Regions from separate parts of the Veillonella intestinalis genome, predicted to be linked through region 3. Evidence: riboswitches for the same ligand, from Rfam matches in the RefSeq annotation. Region 3 holds a riboswitch; each other region holds the start of a gene.
The links. A riboswitch is a leader RNA that binds a small molecule or an ion and turns the genes downstream of it on or off. The one in region 3 is predicted to bind S-adenosylmethionine.
Positions count from the first base shown of each region.

Region 1: linked by a shared signal. The riboswitch ahead of metK (methionine adenosyltransferase) and the one ahead of NFR27_RS08865 (5-methyltetrahydropteroyltriglutamate--homocysteine S-methyltransferase) in region 3 are both predicted to bind S-adenosylmethionine.
Region 2: linked by a shared signal. The riboswitch ahead of NFR27_RS05345 (vitamin B12 dependent-methionine synthase activation domain-containing protein) and the one ahead of NFR27_RS08865 (5-methyltetrahydropteroyltriglutamate--homocysteine S-methyltransferase) in region 3 are both predicted to bind S-adenosylmethionine.

Region 1 covers NZ_CALPCB010000002.1:178,860-185,718, forward strand. Annotated here, with positions in the region: gene remA (extracellular matrix/biofilm regulator RemA) at 1-176, shown strand, start outside; gene gmk (guanylate kinase) at 185-802, shown strand; gene rpoZ (DNA-directed RNA polymerase subunit omega) at 816-1,028, shown strand; gene coaBC (bifunctional phosphopantothenoylcysteine decarboxylase/phosphopantothenate--cysteine ligase CoaBC) at 1,066-2,247, shown strand; SAM riboswitch class I at 2,307-2,407, shown strand; gene metK (methionine adenosyltransferase) at 2,462-3,652, shown strand; gene priA (replication restart helicase PriA) at 3,809-5,989, shown strand; gene def (peptide deformylase) at 6,001-6,519, shown strand; gene fmt (methionyl-tRNA formyltransferase) at 6,529-6,859, shown strand, end outside.
Region 2 covers NZ_CALPCB010000005.1:123,237-130,095, forward strand. Annotated here, with positions in the region: gene NFR27_RS05335 (methylenetetrahydrofolate reductase) at 1-341, opposite strand, end outside; gene NFR27_RS05340 (homocysteine S-methyltransferase family protein) at 427-2,856, opposite strand; gene NFR27_RS05345 (vitamin B12 dependent-methionine synthase activation domain-containing protein) at 2,918-3,583, opposite strand; SAM riboswitch class I at 3,639-3,733, opposite strand; gene rsmG (16S rRNA (guanine(527)-N(7))-methyltransferase RsmG) at 3,933-4,724, opposite strand; gene mnmG (tRNA uridine-5-carboxymethylaminomethyl(34) synthesis enzyme MnmG) at 4,733-6,610, opposite strand; gene mnmE (tRNA uridine-5-carboxymethylaminomethyl(34) synthesis GTPase MnmE) at 6,641-6,859, opposite strand, start outside.
Region 3 covers NZ_CALPCB010000010.1:35,363-42,221, reverse strand. Annotated here, with positions in the region: gene NFR27_RS08880 (LacI family DNA-binding transcriptional regulator) at 1-547, opposite strand, end outside; gene NFR27_RS08875 (branched-chain amino acid transporter permease) at 956-1,288, opposite strand; gene NFR27_RS08870 (AzlC family ABC transporter permease) at 1,285-2,010, opposite strand; gene NFR27_RS08865 (5-methyltetrahydropteroyltriglutamate--homocysteine S-methyltransferase) at 2,000-3,145, opposite strand; SAM riboswitch class I at 3,212-3,323, opposite strand; gene NFR27_RS08860 ([FeFe] hydrogenase, group A) at 3,578-5,020, opposite strand; gene NFR27_RS08855 (hypothetical protein) at 5,458-6,081, opposite strand; gene NFR27_RS08850 (2-hydroxyacid dehydrogenase) at 6,413-6,859, shown strand, end outside.

The DNA of each region.
Region 1 (6,859 bases), on a different contig from region 3:
AACGAATGATTCAAGATGCGCGTGAAAAGAGTGTATTAGTAGATGCTACATATGGTCGTAAAACACGAGCTGTCTTAGTGATGGATAGTGGTCAGATTGTGTTATCAGCGATTCAACCAGAAACAGTAGCGCATCGTATTGTTCAAGCTACACCAGCTGAGTCTACGGAAGCGTAGGTGCTATTATGTCGGATAGAGGGATTTTGATTGTGTTATCTGGTCCTTCAGGGGCTGGTAAAGGGACTATTTGTGCCGAACTACGTAAACAAATGCCCAATCTTGTGTATTCAGTATCTATGACTACACGAGCACCACGCGTTGGTGAAGAAGAAGGGGTTAGTTATTTTTTTCGCAATAAGGAAACGTTTCAACAGCTTATCGAAGAAGATGCCTTCTTAGAATATGCTCAAGTATATGATAATTATTATGGCACGCCTAAGCAGCATGTAATGGATTTATTAAGCGAAGGCAAGAGCGTCATTTTAGAGATTGATATTCAAGGGGCTATGCAGGTAAAAGAGCGCTTTAGTGAAGCCGTGTTTATTTATATTGTACCGCCATCATTAGATATATTATCAAACCGTCTACGGGATCGTGGTACAGATGCTGCTGAGGTTATTGATAAGCGCCTTTCCAAAGCAAGCTCTGAATTAGCCTTAGCACATCGCTACGACTACATTGTGGTGAATGATATATTACCAGATGCAGTAGAAAAAGTGGCGTCCATTTTACGTGCTGAAGCTTGTAAAATTAAGCGAAATAAAGAAAAAATACAATATATTTATAAGCAATATGCGAAGTAAGGAGTAATGCGTTATGATGGTAAAACCTTTATTAAAGGATTTAGAAAAACATGTAGATAGTAAATATACATTGGTTACATTAGCAGCGAAGCGAGCTCGTGAATTAACCGATGGCGATGAAGCTATGGTTACCGGTCTTGATACAGATAAACCAGTATCAGTAGCGCTTCATGAAATTGCAGATGATAAAATTGGCTTTGCTCGTACTAAAGATGGTATTAAATAAAGCGTACGCTAAACGTGAACTATAATAGGTGTTGAGGATGAAAAATAAACACATAATCGTAGGTGTATCTGGTGGTATTGCTGCTTATAAAGCAGTAGAAGTAGTAAGTCGTCTTCGTAAATTAGGGGCAGAAGTAAAAGTTGTTATGACTGAAAATGCAACTAAATTTGTATCCCCTATGACATTTGGTGAAATTAGTGGACATCCAGTCGCTGTAAAGATGTTTGAAGATGTTCATGATTGGAATGTAGAGCACATTGCATTGGCTACTTGGGCTGATGCCTATGTAGTTGCACCTGCTACTGCTAATGTAATTGGTAAATTAGCATCTGGCATTGCTGATGATATGCTCACTACACAGCTTATGGCAACAAAAGCGCCTATCTTTTTATGCCCTGCTATGAATACTAATATGTATGAAAACCCTATTACGCAACGAAATATGAATACTTTACGAGAATTAGGCATGCATATTTTAGAAGCTGATAGTGGTCATTTAGCTTGTGGTGTAACGGGGAAAGGTCGTTTACCAGAACCAGCTCGCATTGTAGAGTGGTTATCTTTTCACATGATGAAAACTAATCTATTGTCTAATAAGACAGTAATCGTAACAGCTGGTGGTACACAAGAAGCTATCGATCCAGTGCGATATATTGGCAATCGTTCAAGCGGAAAAATGGGCTATGCTATAGCTGAACAAGCGGCCTTAGCTGGTGCTCGTACAATTTTAATTTCCGCGCCAACAAATTTGCCTGTGCCTTTTGGTGTAGAATTAGTTTCTGTTGATTCTGCTAGAGCTATGGAAGAAGCTGTAAATAGTCGCTATGAAGATTGTGATGCTGTTATTATGGCCGCTGCTGTAGCTGATTTTAGAGTCGAGAATATGGCTGACACAAAAATTAAGAAGATGGATACATTAGAACTTAAATTAGTCAAAAATCCAGACATTCTTAAAGGGCTAGGTGCGAATAAAACTCATCAAAAGTTAATTGGTTTTGCTGCGGAAACTCAAAATGTTATTGAATACGGCAAATCTAAGGTACTTAACAAAAATCTTGATATGTTAGTGGCCAATGATGTAAGTAAGCAAAATGCAGGCTTTAATGTTGACACTAATGAAGTTACCTTGATTTATCCAGGTGGTCAAGTTCGTCCATTGCCACTTATGACAAAAATTGATGTAGCTAAGCGAATTATTTCAGCCTTGGCAGAATTGTAATTCTATTGTATAATGAATCAGTGATATGAAGTATCACAATCAGTTTAATAATAACTTTTGTCTCATCAAGAGTAGTGGAGGGAAAGGCCCTGTGAAGCTACAGCAACCATTCATAATGAAAAGGTGCTAAGTCCGACGGTACTATGCCGAAAGATGGGGTTTGATTCCTCATCGTTTGGCTGATGAGGAATTTTTTTATGGAGGTATTGGGTAAATGGCTGAAAAACATGTTTTTTTCACATCAGAATCCGTAACAGAAGGTCATCCTGATAAAATTGCTGACCAAATTTCGGATGCTGTGCTTGATGCAATTCTTGCACAAGATCCAACGGCTCATGTTGCTTGCGAAACGCTCGTAACAACAGGTCAGGTTCATGTAGTAGGGGAAATTTCTACTAAATGTTATGTTGATATTAATCATATAGTGCGTGAAACTATTCGTGAAATTGGATATACTCGTGCTAAATATGGTTTTGATTGCGATACTTGTGGTGTTAATGTAGCGATTGATGAACAGTCCGTAGATATTGCTATGGGTGTTGATGATGCACTTGAAACTCGTGAAGGCGGAAGTGATAAATTTGATAAGATTGGTGCTGGTGACCAAGGTATGATGTTTGGTTACGCTACCAATGAAACAGAAGAATTTATGCCTATGCCAATCGCGTTGGCTCATCGTTTATCCCGTCAGTTAACTAAAGTTCGTAAAGATGGTACTTTACCATATCTTCGTCCCGATGGGAAAACTCAGGTAACTGTTGAATATGTAGATGGTGTGCCTAAGCGTATTGAAACTATCGTTATTTCTACACAACATGGTCCAGAAGTAACGCGTGAACAAATTGAAGCTGATTTAAAAGAATTAGTAATTAAACCAGTATTACCTGAAGGTTTTGTTGATGAAAATACTAAATTCTTTATTAATCCAACAGGCCGTTTTGTTATTGGTGGTCCTCAAGGGGATGCTGGTTTAACTGGTCGTAAAATTATTGTAGATACTTACGGTGGTATGGCTCGTCATGGGGGCGGTGCTTTCTCTGGTAAAGATCCTACAAAAGTTGACCGTAGTGCAGCGTATGCAGCTCGCTATGTAGCTAAAAACATTGTAGCAGCTGGCCTTGCTGATAAATGTGAAATTCAGATTGCTTACGCTATTGGCGTAGCAAAACCAGTATCCATTATGGTGGAAACTTTTGGCACTGCTAAAGTTGCGGAAGAAAAAATCGCGGAACTTGTTAAGAAACATTTTGACCTTCGTCCAGCAGGTATTATTGAAATGCTTGACTTGCTTCGTCCAATTTATCATCAAACAGCAGCATACGGTCACTTTGGTCGTACTGATGTTGATCTTCCTTGGGAACATACTGATAAAGCAGATATTCTTCGTAAAGAAGCAGGCTTATAATTAAAAATCGTCATACAAATAGGCATTCGACATTCTTAAGAATATTGTCGTTTCGTAATTTGTATGACGATTTTTTTATTGTATTCTAAGACTGTCTTTTATTTAAAAATATCGAAAAAAATGGTATAATAAAAAATACTGCAAAGGAGGGATAGTATGCGTGTAGCGGAGGTTATTATTAATCGCCCAGCAAAGAAAATGAATAGTCCATTCAGCTATGCTGTGCCGCCACAATTAGGCGAAATTGCCATTGGTACACGGGTAGCTGTCCCTTTAGGGCGAACAAAAGAAGAAGGTATACTTATTGGCTATCGTGAGTTAGATGAGATTCCTTCTTATGAAATCAAGCCTATTCAAGCAGTATTGGATAAAGAACCGTGGTTTACCCAGGAAATGCTAGCAACAGCAGAAAAATTAAGTAAATATTATTTATGCGCTTTATCGGAAGCGTTAAGTTTATTTACTATTGATAAGAAACAATTGAAAAGTTATGAACGGCCTAAAGAACAATGGCTAGTAGTGCAGCCCTGGTTTCAACCAGCGCATATTCCACTAAAACGGAAAAAGCAGCGAGAATTAGGTTTCTATTTACAAGAGTTAGGCACTGCATCGGTTCATAGCCTTCAAAAAGACGGTTTTACCTTACCGGTTATTAAACAAGTCATGATGTATGAAGGCATTACGGTAGAGGAGCGATATACTCAAACAAAGACAAAGTTTAATTCTTGTCCAATGAAAGAGTTATCCTTAACTGATGAGCAGCGCCAATGTTATGAACCGATTAAAACAGCGGTTACAAATTGTGTAGCTGATACTTTTTTATTACATGGTGTTACTGGTAGTGGCAAAACACAAATTTATATGAAAGCAGCCAGCGATTGCATTGCTATGGATCGTATTGCCATTGTACTGGTACCGGAAATTATGTTAACTAATCAAATTGTTACTCGGTTTGTAGAGGCATTTGGTGATGAAGTAGTGGTATTCCATAGTAAGTTAACGATTAGTGAGCGGTATAATAATTGGGAACGATTACGACGTAAAGATAGTCACATTATAATTGGTGCTCGGTCAGCTGTGTTTGCGCCTACTGAAGATATTGGGCTTATTATAGTAGATGAGGAGCATGATACATCATATAAACAAGAAGATATGGTCCGTTATCATGCTCGTGAAGTGGCTCAGTGGCGTTCTAAGGCCAATCATTGCCCTTTAATTTTAGGTTCGGCTACGCCATCTATTGAGTCGTATTATTTGGCTAAAGAGGGAATGTATAAGCTTTTAGAATTAAAGCATCGAATTTTTCACCAGCCATTACCTAAAGTACAGATTATTGATATGAAAGAAGAAATGATGTATGGCAATTATTCTGTATTTTCAGGAGCCATGAGTCATTTAATTCGTCAAACGCTAGCGAATAAAGAACAGATGATTGTTTTATTGAATCGTCGTGGGTATAGTACCTTTGTTATGTGTCGTGAATGTGGTGAACCGATTAAGTGTCCTCATTGTGATGTTGCTATGGTATATCACCAAAGTGGTGATGCGTTACGATGTCATTATTGTGAATATCATGAGCCTGTACCAAAAGTATGTCCTCATTGTGGTAGCCAGAAGATTAAATTCTTTGGTTCTGGCACACAAAAAGTAGAAGAAGAATTACAGCGTAATTTTCCAAAGGCTCGTATTGCCCGTTTAGATCAAGATGTCACCGCTAAAAAGGGCAATGGTGAACAAATTCTGGCTGATTTTGGTGCTGGGGCATACGATATTTTACTAGGTACTCAAATGGTGGCGAAAGGTCATGATTTTAAAGGTGTTACTGCCGTTGGCGTATTGACAGCGGACTCGGTATTAAATATTCCTTTATATAGTGCTTCAGAGCGAACCTTTGACTTATTAACACAGGTAGCAGGCCGTGCTGGACGAAGTACGGGGAAAGGGCAAGTAGTAATTCAAACCTATAATCCGCTACATTATGCTATAATAAAGAGTAAGGCTCATGATTATATTGGCTTTTATAATGAAGAAATACAGGCCCGTGAAATGCTCGGGTATCCACCGCTAGGCGCGATGATGCATTTTCGAATCCAGCATAAAGAGTCATCTAAAGCGATGGCCATTGCAGAAAAGATTGTTACTGCGTTGGAGCCTTTTGCAGTGCCAGGTGAGCTTGATATTATGGGGCCTTATGAAGAAGGTATCAAGAAAGTACGTGATTTATATCGTGTGGCTATTATGGTGCGAGGCAATAATTTAGAGTCCATAAAAGACTTTATATACAATTCATGGATTTTTACACAAGAAGGATTACATATTGATGTAGATCCTGTTTAATAGGAGGAAGTATGGCAGTTTTAGATATTGTAAAAGCGGGACATCCCGTATTAAAAAAAGTGGCAGAGCCAGTTGACTTTGTGAATAAAAAATTACGTCAATTATTAGATGATATGGCGGAAACTATGCGTGTTGCTGATGGTTGTGGTTTAGCAGCACCGCAAGTTAATGTTTCACAACGAATCATTGTAGTGGACGACGGTACTGGCTTACAAGAATTTATTAACCCAGAAATTGTTAAAGCCGATGGTGAGCAAATCGGTGTGGAAGGTTGTTTAAGTGTACCAGGGTATTTTGGTGATGTTAAACGTTATCAAGATATCGAAGTTCACTATATTGATCGTCATAATAAAAAGAAAAAATTAAAAGCGGAAGGCTTTTTAGCTCGAATTATTCAACATGAAATTGATCATTTAAATGGTATTTTATTCATAGAAAAAGTAGAAGCTGCTTATAAATTAAAAGATGAAAATGCAGTGGCTATGGCAGAAGCGGAAGCAGATATTGTAAAAGAATCAGCACAAGCATAGGAGGTATACATGGAGTCATTACGGGTTATTTTTATGGGAACCCCTGATTTTGCTGTACCTACTTTACAGGCTTTAATTGATGGCCCGCATAAAGTAGTCGGCGTTTTTTGCCAGCCAGATAAACAAAAAGGACGTGGCAAAAAAGTGCAAATGCCACCAGTTAAAGAGTGTGCTTTAGCAGCTGATGCACCTGTATATCAACCAGTTACGTTACGTGATGAAGAGTCTGAAACCTTATTGCGTTCGCTAGCACCTGATGTGGTAGTAGTAGTCGCTTATGGTAAAATTTTACCGCCATGGCTTATTCGTTTACCTAAATATGGATGCATTAATGTACATG
Region 2 (6,859 bases), on a different contig from region 3:
CCTCGTGAAGGCTCATCACCAGTAAGAGTCAATATATTATTAACCCCCAAGGCAGCCGCCCCTAATAATTCAGCTTGCAAACCTAAAATATTACGGTCACGACAAGTTAAGTGAAAAATTGTATCTATCTGGGCTCGGAATTTTATTAAATGAGCTAAAGCTATAGGACTCATACGCAATTTTGCCATCGGACAATCTGCAATATTAATAGCATCAACTTTATCAATTAATTGAGCTGCTTCCTTAAACGTCTTTGTTACAGAAGCACTCTTAGGTGGGTCTAATTCAACAGTAATTGTGAATTGACCCACTTTATGTTTATCTCGTAATGATCTTACCATACTATCCCCAACTCTCTCTAAACTCTATTTCCTATCTACTCTTTTCTAATAAAATATAGCTTAATATATAACTAACAAATACATATTAATCATCGCCTAATAATTCTTTCACAATATTCACTGCACTAATACCATCTTTAGCATACCTATCAGCGCCTGCTTTCGTTGCATAGTCCTGTGTCAATACAGCACCCCCAACAATAACTTTAGATGGTAAACCAGCTTCATGAATAGCCTTAATCGTCACATCTATCATAGGCATGGTTGTAGTCATTAATGAACAAATTCCAACGACGGATGCATTTTCTCGTTTAACAGCGGCTACAATTTCACTTGGATCTACATCTTTACCTAAATCAACTACACGATAGCCATTATTTTCTAACAAAGCAGCTACTATATTTTTACCTAAATCATGAATATCACCTTTAACTGTAGCCACTATAACTGTAGCTCGTGTAAGTCCATCATTTTCAGGTAGTACACGTTTAATAGTCTGAAAAGCACCTTGCATAGCCTCTGCAGCTAGCATAACTTGTGGCAAAAACACCTTACCGCTGCCAAATTTATCCCCCACTACATTCATTGCTTCAGATAAAGCCTGCTTAGTAATTTTTAAAGGATCAAGTCCCTCTGCTAACGCTTGTTCCACTAATTCAATAACTAATTCTTTTTCCCCTTGCTCTACAGCATGCTTAATATTTTCTAGAGGATCCTCACTATTAAATACTGCTTTTTCTATTTTATTAGCTGTCACAATACCAATTGGCATAGCTTCTTCATCTTGACCATAATCAGCAATAAATTCGGCGGCTGCTGGATCAAAACCTAATAAAGTACGTCCCGCTATAAACGCTTTTTTAACAGTGCTATTTAAAGGGTTTAATATAGGTGCTGTTAATCCATGTGATAAAGCCATCGTTAAGAATTGACTATTTAAATACGGTCGCTGTGGCAGTCCAAAGGATACATTAGACAAACCCATAACTGTAGGAAAACCAAAAGTTTCTTTATACATGGCTAGCGTACGCAAGGTCTGTATAGCACTATCTTGACCACTAGCCAAGGTAAGCACTAATGGATCAAGTAATAAATCTTCACTGCGTAAACCAACTTCATAAGCTGCCAAAACAATTTCTTTGGCCAAAGCAACGCGCTCTTCAGCCACAACTGGTAAATCACCTTTTCCTAAAGGTAAACAAAGCACTGCAGCTCCATACCGCTTAGCTAAAGGCAATACACGTTCTAGTTGTTCTGGTTCTGCATTCACAGAATTAATCAAAGGACGACCTGGATATGCTTTTAAACCTGCTTCCATAGCGGCTGAATCTATAGTATCAATTGATAAAGGCACATCTACTAGCATTGTTAATTCCATAATAGCCCGTTTCATAGTAGCAGCTACATCTATATCAGGTACACCCATATTTACATCCAACACATCAGCACCAGCTGCCACTTGTGCTAAAGCATCTCGTTTCACCATAGCAAAACGACCTTCTTTAATCTCTTTAGCTAATACCTTCCGCCCAGTTGGATTAATGCGTTCTCCAATAATAATTGGTTTTTCCTTATGGCCAACTTTTACAAAATTAGTACGACTAGTAAAGACTGTAAATGGCGCTACAGTCATTCTCTCTTTAGGTGTATGGCTATGAGCTGCCTTTGCAATTTCACTAATATGTGCTGATGTACTACCACAACAAGCACCTAAAAAGGTAGCCCCAGCATCTATTAAAGCCGGTACATATTCGCCCATTTCAACCGGTGATAAAGGAAATATCGTTTCTTTACCGACTAATTTAGGCATACCTGCATTAGGTTGAGCACTTATAGGCAAATTAGTAACCGATGCTAACCGTTCTACTAAAGGAATTAATTGCTCAGGTCCCAAGGAACAATTAATACCTACTACATCAGCGCCCATAGCTTCTACTGTAATAGCCGCTACTTCTGGTGGTGTACCTGTAATAGTTCGGCCATCTTCATTAAATGAAAATTGGCAGATAACACCCACTTCTTCTTTTGTTTTATTAAGAGTTTTACGCGCATCAAGAGCCGCTAATAAAGCAGCCCGCATTTCCTGTATATCAATAATAGTTTCAATAATAATAAAGTCCACACCTGCTTCAATTAAAGCAAGAGCTTGTTCATAATAAGAATTATAGACTTCATCAAAACTAATTTGTCCCAAAGGTTCTATAAATTGACCTGTAGGTCCCATAGATCCTGCCACTTTAGCCTCTTTTTTAACTGATGCTATAGCTTGTTTGGCTACTTTTACAGCTGCTGTATTTATATCCTTAACTCTATGAGCTAAGCCATAATCAACTAATTTTAAACTACACGCACCAAATGTATTGGTTGTTATGATATCACTACCACTTTGTAAATATGCTTTATGAATAGCCGTCACTATATCTGGTTGATTCACATTAAATAATTCAGGACATTCCCCTTCTACTAGCCCTGATTGTTGTAACATTGTGCCCATAGCACCATCAAAAATATACATACTATCGCCTCATCTCTCTAATTTATCCCTATACTAATCTTACATTTTGATACTCATATACTCATATTTTTCGTGATATACAATTTACTTGAGCACAAGATGTACAACCTCGCTTAGTTAATACCTCTTCATCATTAGGCATACAACCGATAATAGCAGTCACTGATTTTCTCGGAAATAATAAAAAACTATCAGTCACTGATACATTAATTTTTTCAGCACCTATAATACGGGCTAAGTCCTTTTGTACTGTTAAATCCCAATTACCATATCCAGGACTAAAACGCCAAGTTGTCTTATATCCAGCTTTTTCAGCTTCTTGCTGTATTACTTCATTGACTTGATTAGCTACTTGTTCTACTGCTGCCGTAGCCGCTGCATCCATCAATAACCCCAGTGTATAATTACCGTCCTTAAATAATTCAGCACTGCGTAATTCTACATCTTCACCAAGGGTAACTGCCATAACATAGACTTTAGTAGCATTGCCTAAATGCTCACGAATAGAACTTCCTTCAATTTGAAGTGGTGGATTACTCTTAATCAGCCCCTGTTTAGCATCATATTCATAAGCTTCATATACACCGCTAGGATCTGCCACCAATTGAACTTCTAAACAAGCCTCTTTGACATATTCTTTTGGAAACTCTTTGGCCTTCTGCAAACCTGCATAGCGTGTGGCTTCATCTATATCAATTTGTGGTAAACGTCCATTATAAATTGCCATACGCACATCTCCTCTATCTAAAAAAAACCTCTATCTAACTTAGATAGAGGATCTCTCCTTATCTATCAGTTTCCTGTTGGAAGTAGCACCTTGCTATTGCTGGTTGCCGGATATCATTGGGCCAAGTCCCTCCATCGCTCTTGATAAGGCTAACATATAAAAATAGAATACCGTCTACACTATAGATTGTCAAGAAAAACCCCTGAGTATGCAGGGTTTCACCTATATGTAAAAAATACACTTTGTTATAGGTAAAACCTTCAACACAGGGGTTTTATATTATTTGTCCAATTATATTTAGTTATTTAGGCTATTATTTACTCAACCATCTATTCTATTATCTATTTAATTATACTAACGGTTTTAACTTAATCTCTTTTGGTTTTCGAGGATACTGCTTAGGCGTAACACCTGTTTTACGTGTATAAATAATTGCTCGCTTATCTGTTAACGTCGGTAATTGAACCGGCTTCATATTAGCAATTTCGCCTTTTAATACTTGTAAAGCTTTCTTTGCTTCGCCTATTTCCTCTTCATAAGCAGCCCCTTTTAAAGCTACCATGTAACCATTCTGTTTCACATAAGGCAATGCCCATTCTAATAAAATAGGTAATCTAGCAACCGCACGACTGGTTACAATATCATAAATCCCTCGATGATCTAAAGTATGACTCATGTCTTCAGCACGACCATGTAAAGTTATGACATTAGATAAGTCTAACGCTGTAATAACTGACTCTAAAAAAGTAAGTCTCTTTTGTAAGGAATCAAATAAAGTAATTTTTAAATCAGGACGCATAATAGCTAATGGAATGCCTGGAAAACCAGCGCCTGTCCCCAGGTCTAACAACTTAGCGCCTTCTTTAAATACTACACCAATTAAAGAGTTTGTAGTATGTTGAATTGCTCCATCAGTAGTATGGACCTTTGCTGTTTCATCGGAAACAGTATCTAATGCTGTTAAAGAGTCTACAAAATGCTTTACTGCTACTTCATGAGGATCTGTAATAGCCGTTAAATTTAAGCTTTTATTGGTCTCTATAAGCATTTCATAAAATGTATTAAATTGTCCCAACTGCTTTGCGGTTGCCTTAAAACCAGCAGCTTCTAATTGAACAGCTAAATTATCAGTAAAGTTCATAGACCCTCCTAGGATTGTTGTTCACGACGATATTGCTCTAATTGAATCAACAATACAGATACATCCGCTGGTGAAACACCAGAAATACGACTAGCTTGGCCAATGGAATGAGGTTTAATTTGTGCTAATTTCTGTTTCGCTTCTAAGGAAATGCCCTTCATAGTCTCATAGTCCCAATCAGCGGGAATAATCTTTTCTTCTAATTTTCGCACTTTAGCCACTTGTTCCATTTGTTTTTTAATATAACCATCATAAGTGATCATAATGTCGATTTCTTCTTCCACATCTGGCGTATAACGGGATAAATTGAATGATTCCGCTACATCACCATACGATAACTCATTACGTTTTACTAAATCAAATGCTTTAATACCAGTCTTAATAGGCGCTGTTCCCATAGCTTCTAATTTAGCCTGTACTTCAGTTGATGGATTAATTGGCGTATTTTGTAATTCAGCTAATCCTTGTTCAATTAAGGCTTTCTTTGCTTTAAAACGAGCATATCGTTCTTCTGTAACAAGGCCAATTTCATAGCCTTTTTCAGTTAAACGCATATCCGCATTATCTTGACGTAATAATAAACGATATTCACTTCGACTTGTCATCATGCGATACGGTTCTTTCGTCCCTTTAGTTACTAAATCGTCAATTAATACACCAATATACGCTTCTGAACGCGATAAAATGAATGGCTCTTTACCCTGTAAGTATAAAGCTGCATTAATACCAGCCATTAAACCTTGAGCAGCTGCTTCTTCATAACCAGAAGTGCCATTAGCTTGTCCTGCAGAATATAAACCTTTAATGGATTTAACCTGCAAAGCTGGAGTCAATTGCAAAGGATTTAAGCAATCGTATTCAATAGCATAAGCAGGACGCATAATTTCAACCCCTTCAAGGCCTGGAATTGTACGCAAGAATTTGTATTGCACATCAATTGGCAAACTTGTACTCATACCTTGAACATACATTTCATTAGTATGATTACCTTCTGGCTCAACAAATAATTGATGGCGATTCTTATCACTGAAACGCACTACCTTATCTTCAATAGAAGGGCAATAGCGAGGGCCTGTACCTTCAATGATACCTGTATACATAGGGGCTCTGTTTAAATTAGCACGAATAATATCATGCGTTTCTTCACTCGTATATGTCAACCAACATACTTGTTCATTGCGATTTGTCCAATCAGACATAAAGGAGAATGAGCGATACATGCCATCCCCTGGTTGTTCCGTCATATGCTCTAAAGTCAAAGTACGCTTATCTACACGAGCTGGTGTGCCCGTTTTAAAACGCATTAATTCAATGCCATGCTTACGTAAAGAATCTGATAATAATTCAGCCGTACGCTGTCCATTAGGACCACCTGTATAGGTCAATTCGCCTGTAATAATTTTACCTTTTAAGTAAGTACCAGTGCAAAGTATGATAGCCTTTGCTTCATATACTTCACCTAGTTCACTTAAAATTCCTTTCACTTTACCATCTTCAATAAGCAATTCATTGACCATAATTTGCTTTACATTTAGATTATCTGTGTTTTCTAGCGTCTCTTTCATTAAACGTTGATAAGCTACTTTATCTGATTGTGCTCGTAACGAATGAACGGCTGGCCCTTTACCAGTGTTAAGCATACGCATTTGTATAGCTGTAGCATCTGCATTAATAGCCATTTGACCACCTAAAGCATCTAATTCATAAACTAAATGACTTTTACCTGGTCCACCTACGGCTGGATTACATGGCATAAGGGCAATATTATCTAAATTAAGGGTTGCCATTAACGTGCGTTGTCCCATACGAGCTGTAGCAAGTGCTGCTTCACAACCAGCATGACCACCACCAATGACAATAATATCATACGTATCAACTGTGTACATACTATCTCCTATCCCTCTTGCGAGGCTATCTTATTTACCTAAGCAGAATCGACTAAATAGCTCATCTACCATAGATTCTCGTAAACTATCCCCTGTAATATCCCCTAAACGCTCCCAAGCTTCACGCATATCAGTTACTACAAAATCAACTGGTAATCCTGATTCAATCGTTGACAAAGAAGTTTCTAATTGGCTTTTTGCTTGTTCCATCAATGTAATATGACGAACATTACTTAATAAAGCAGTGGA
Region 3 (6,859 bases):
AAATTCGCTCATACCCTTTGCTTAATAATAAGTCTAAACTAGCCTCTGTAATATGCTCCGTATCTGATGATACTAAATCACAATCACAACCTGCCACTGGTCGGTCAGCTAATACAATCGGCATAACTGAACGGTTTACTTCATTTAAGTATTCCACTTCAGCACCCGTTGCATTAATAACTATACCATCTACACCTTGGGCAATCATAGATTGAATATATCGCCGTTCTTTCTGTGGATCATCAGCCGCATCAGCTAAGAGTACGGTAAATCCATGTTCTTCACACCAATCAGCAATACCAGAATATAGAATGGCTGAGAAGGGACTCGAAATATCAGACACTATAACCCCAATCATATGACTTTGTTGTAAACGTAAGCTACGAGCCATTTTATTTGGCTTATACTCGATTTCCTTAATTACTTCACTAATTCGTTCCCGTGTGGCCGCTGACATATATTCATATTTACCATTTAAGTATCTAGAAATTGTTGTCTTTGAAAAACCTGTGCGTTCAGCTACATCGGCAATCGTTATTTTACCCATATAGCAGCCTCCTTTCCTATCTTGCGCATAAAAGAGGTAAGCACTTAGCTACTCCATACACGAACTATTAGATCCCCTTTAGTGTGGTCAAATAGACCATCACTCACTCCTTAACTTACACAATATTTGTTGTGTATCGATTTACGAAATCGTTTTCGTAACTTCGTCACAATCATAATACAACAAGAAGAATGTTTTTACAACATATTTGCTATGCATTGTTAACATACGACTTTTATTTTTACACTATTTTTACTATTTATTTACGAGCAAAAAGCCCGATTCACTCCGTAATTACTAGAGGAATCGGGCTATAGCTGTTTTGCATGCTTAGCACTATTTTTTATTAAAACTTCAAAATAATGGTAAATAATCATCTTTCCCATTATTATAGTTAGCAATTTTTGCTCACTTCACAAATACCTGCTGAATAAGAACCATATATACAACAGTCCCCGTAGCAATACTCAATAACATATTGCGCTTTAATAAATGTACCAAGATAATACTTACAATAGCAATGATTTCAGGTAAGCCATGGGGATAGGTCCACACTGTCATGTCTTTTAAAGAATATACTACCAATAAACCCATAACAGCGGCTGGCAACACAGTGCCTAAATAAGCAATAATAGCAGGTGGCTTACCCGCTTTTGAAAAAATAAGAAATGGGGTAAACCGCGTTGCCATAGTGCCTAAAACAACAGCACCAATCGTAAGTACAATTTCCCAACCAGTCATATATTACGCGCCTCCTTTTCACCCTTACTATTAAACCAAAAGAGTCCACAGAATATAATGACCATCAATGCCATGGCTGGCAAAATAAATAAATTAGGACCTAACAAATACAGCATGCCAAGTGCCACGAAGAAACCAATCAAACCAGACTGATATTTTTTAGCTGTTAATAACATGTCTAAAAATATGACTGTAAATAAGGCCGTTAAAATAAATTCAATCCCTTGCATATTGAATTTAATAAAATGACTCCCTATAGCGCCAAGGGCAACACCGCCTACCCAATATATATAGTTTAGCCAAGTTACATGTAAATAAAACCACCCTCGATCAATTTGACTCGGTAAATTAATGGTCGCATTAATAGCAAATGTTTCATCACATAAACCATAAATCAACGGATATTTCTTCCAATCTAAGGGGCCATAACGAGTCAACATAGTAAGGCCATAAAAAATATGACGCCCATTGACCATAAAAGCTAATACGAATGCCCCTAAAGGATCAAATGGCGCAGCCAACAAGGCTACAGTGACAAACTCCATAGATCCTGCAAAAATAGTAGCACTCATAAGAAATGGCAAATACCAAGGCAAGCCCTGTCCTACTGCATACAAGCCATAAGAAATTCCTAAAAAAAGGAAACTAGCACAAATCGGTACTGTTAGGGGGAAAGCATAGCGAAAGGCTTCCCGACCTTTATTTGTTTCATCAATCTTCATAAGGCCCCCAAGCCTTTTCTGCCACACGTTTAATAAGGGCTAACTTCGCAAATTGCTCTGCTTCAGTTAGATTATTGCCTTCCTCCGTGGAGGCAAAGCCACACTGTGGACTTAAGGCTAATTGTTCTTTTGGTACATATAGCGATGCTTCTTCAATACGGGCTAATAAATCTTCTTCTTTTTCTAACTCAGGGAATTTAGAAGTCACTAAACCTAGTACCACTTTTTGATTTTTAATAAACCGCAATGGTGCAAAACCACCCGCTCTATCAGAGTCATACTCCAAGAAGAAGCCATCAATATGACAATGACCAAACAAGGTCTCTGCAATTGGTTCATAACCACCAGACGAGAACCAAGTCGATCTAAAATTACCACGACAAATATGCATAGTCACGGCTAAATCATCTGGTTTTCCTTCTAATGCATAATTAATAACTTCCACATATTTTTTAGCAATATATTGCAAATCTAAGCCACGAGCTGCATATTCTTTACGCTTAGTTTCATCACAAAATTCACCCCAAGAAGTATCATCTAATTGCAAATAACGACAACCAGCTGCATAAAAAGCTTGAATTGCCTTGCGATATGCTTTAGCAATAGCCTCAAATAAGGCTTCTTCTTGCGCATATTGTGGTAATGCTTCATAATGTTCTTCACGGACACAACAAATCAAATGAAGCATAGATGGTGAAGGAATCGTAAATTTAGCAACAGCGCTATCCCCTGCACATTCTTTCACAAACTGAAAGTCTTTTATAAATGGATGATCCTCAGGGAAATCAATGTCACCTACGATTTTAAGCGTAGCCGCCTTTGGCTGATGCCCTTTGAAAGCCACAGACCACTGTTCTGCTTTAATTCGCTCAACACCCACTAATTGTTCTAAAAAGTCCAAATGCCAGTAAGCTCGACGGAACTCACCATCAGTTACAGCTCGTAAGCCTACTTCTACTTCTTTATTAATCAAATCGCGAATTGAATCATCTTCTACTTTACGTAATTCTACTGCATTTATCTTGCCTGCTTCGACGGCTTGACGAGCTTCTTTTACTGCATCAGGTCGCAAAAAGCTACCTACTACATCATAACGAAATGGTCCTTTACCGATTACTTGTTTTGTATTACTCATACTCTCAGTCTCCTCTCCTAGTGGCCCATAAATAAAAAAAGTCGTCAACAAATGACGACCTATGTCTTATCATCTGTCGGTTTCCCGTTGGACTTAGCACCTTGCTTCATAACCCCAATTATAAAGCAGGTTGCCGCAGCATCAATGGGCCAGTTCCCTCAGCTGCTCTGGATGATACTATACAATTATTAATAAAGGCATATTAAATATCACCTTTTGGATATATATTATGATACTTCAAATAAAACATATCTGTCAACTGTAGTTGTACCAGCAAGCATAGCTATAAAATAATAATCTACCCTCTGCTTTTTACTTAGTATATAAAAAGGGCATTGAAGCTAATGCTTAGCACCAGCCTCCAATGCCCTATTTGTCTTATAGTTAAGCTATAGTAAAACTAGTCTCATCTCAATATATAATAGCCTAGTTTTATTCAGGCTTTTTAAATTTAGGAGATGTTGGACAAGTTTCAGGTGTTACATCTTTACGAACACCTAAATCAGCACTGCGATCAGTGTAATGAGTATGTAACAATTCTTCGGAACGTTCCCCTAATGGTTTACCTAAGAATTCTTCGTAAATTGCCTTAATTTCTGGATTTTCATAGCTGGAACGAAGTTTCATTTCAGAATCAGCTTTATAAATACCTTCAATACGAGCTGATTTTACTTTATCAGCTACTGGCATTTTAACGCGTGGCTGACCGCCACCACCAATACAACCACCACGGCAAGCCATCATTTCAATGAAATCATATTTCTTGCCAGTTGCTTTCATATTATCTAAGAAATCGCGGATATTTTTACCACCATGAACTACGGCAACTTTTAATGTTTTACCAGCGATTTCAACGTCAGCTTCTTTAACACCTTCCATACCACGAACATCTTGTAAGTTAGTGAAAGGTTCTGGAGATGGTTCATTACCAGTGATGAATTTGTAAGCACTACGCATAGCCGCTTCCATTACGCCACCAGTGTTACAGAAAATAACACTACCACCAGTTTCAGCACCAATATATTTATCCATAGTAGATTCTTCTACTTGTGTGAAATCAATACCAGACTCACGAATCCATTTTGCAAACTCACGAGTAGTAATGCAATAATCAGTATCGCGAAGATCTTCTTTGCCCCAGTATTCAGCAGATTTGTTCTGTTCTGGACGACGAATTTCAAATTTCTTAGCTGTACATGGTGCTACACTTACGGATACAATTTTTTCTGGATCCAATTTCATTTTTTCAGCAAAATATGTTTTTAACATAGCTGCTTCCATAGCAATACAGCTACGAGTTGTAGAAATATTAGGTAAATATTCTGGATAATATGTTTCAGCAAATTTTACCCATGCTGGACAGCAACTAGTGAACTGTGGCAATTCGCCATGACCATTAATAACACGTTCAATTAATTCGCTAGCTTCTTCCATGATAGTTAAGTCAGCACCAAAATTAGTGTCAACTACATAGTCCGCACCTAAGGCACGAAGGGCACCAATCATTTTACCTTCTAAGAAGGAACCTGGTTCATAACCAAATTCTTCACCAATACCAACGCGTACAGCTGGTGCTGTTTGAATAACAACAATTTTATCTGGATCAGCAATCGCTGCTTTTACTTGATCTAATTCACTACGTTCATTCATGGAATCGAATGGACACGCAGCGGCACATTGACCACAATGAACACAGATAGGATTATCCCCTGTAGATTCTAAATCATAGTAGTCAAGTACACCCATCACGTCTGCACAAGCACGACGACATAATGTACAGTTTTTACATTTTTCCAAATCATGTACAATCGCAATGTTATCTTCAGCAATTGGGACACGACGATCAATGTGTTGGAATCGACTTTCGAAACTCATAATTTTGCACCTCACACAATATAATACTAGTTATGTATTCAAATACCCCGACATCTGCCGGAATGGACCTCGACCATGCGATTCATGGTTGTGAGTGATGTCTCTTTGTAGTATATCATCTTAAATGTCCTATTTTCAAATAGGAATTAGATAAACTTTGTGCATATTTACTATGCATTTACTAATAGTTATGGTCTTAAAAAAATAAGGAATTTAATGTAAAACTCTATAGAATTTTACATTAAATTCCTGCACCACTAGACATATATCTTTCGTTTTATTTTTTATCTTTATTTTTTCTTCTCTCTTCTATTTAGACTTCTACCTTCTATTTATACTTTTATCTTCTATTTATATTTTTATCTATAAGCTGCTTTTTTATATATTACATATTATACTTTGGCTTTGTTTACTAAATAGCCAAATTACTGTGCCAACTATCTTGGCAAATGCATGAATAGCTGTTTCAAACGATACGATATGGCAAATGCTGACCAATAAGCAATCAGCTCAAACACTTCCTCAAAACCTTGATGATACGGTTCTAAAGGCGTAATTAAATTCTTTTCAAAAACCGTTTCACTTAAAACTAATCCCAATATAAAAAGAACTAAATACAGACGAATCGTATGATCGCTCTTATACTGACTAAATATAGATCGTATCAAAGTACGACTTCGCCATAAATTATAAAGTAATATAAGTCCGGCAAGACCTAATACCCAAGGTAAATAAGGCCCAAACCACACTTCTTTGATACTTAAAAATTCAGGTCCTTCCGATCCCATACCGACTGGATAAAATATACGGCCCCAACTAATTTCACGGCCAAAGGCAACTAAAAATAAAATAGCCTCACTTATATATATTGATTTCAAATAACTGATTGAGTCTTCACTCTTTATAGCCCAAACAAAATTAAACAGACAAGCACCTAGTAAAACTACAGCCTGCATATTTTCTACCCAATGATTTTCCCAAAAAGCCCACTTAGGTAAGCATATAGCAAGCGGTATTGCTGCTAACAGAAACAAAAATGTAACAATATTAACTTTTCTCACAATATCCCTCATAACTTTAAATACATTATACTAACTTAAAATCTGTAATAATTGCTTAAACAGTATGTAAAATCTTCTTATATTTTACTCTTTTTTTATAAAATAGCAATATAGCCTTTATATAAATTCCCTAGCCCTAAGCCTAGACAAGGCATTGATATAAATAGATTCTCTTCCACCAAAAGAGAATTTCTAAGCCAAGAACCTGTATAAACTTTGCAATAATAAATTCTTAAGTCTGGTATCAACTTCATTGAACACCTTCGATATTTGGCGTATAATAAAGACAATGTATAATCTATCTTTGAATCTAAATTAACGAGGTGACACCATGAAAATTATCGTAATGGAGCCATTAGGCGTATCAGCAGAAAAAATTGAAGCCGTATCAGCACCACTTAAAGCAGCGGGTCATGAGTTTTTCTATCCTGAAACTCAAGAATTAGATCAGGCTAAATTATTGGACCGTGTAAAAGAAGCTGATGTCCTAATCTTAGCCAATCAAAAATTATCTGGTGATATTATTCGCCAATGTCCAAATTTAAAAATGATTTCGATTGCCTTTACAGGTGTGGATCATGTTGATTTGGCTACTTGTCGTGAACGTAATATTACTGTATGTAATGCAGCGGGCTACTCCACCAATGCAGTTGCTGAATTAGCCTTTGGCCTAGCCATCTCTGTATGTCGCAACATCGTTCCATGTGACCACCAAAGTCGTCATGAAGGCACCAAAACAGGACTTGTTGGTTTTGAATTATTCGGTAAAACATTTGGC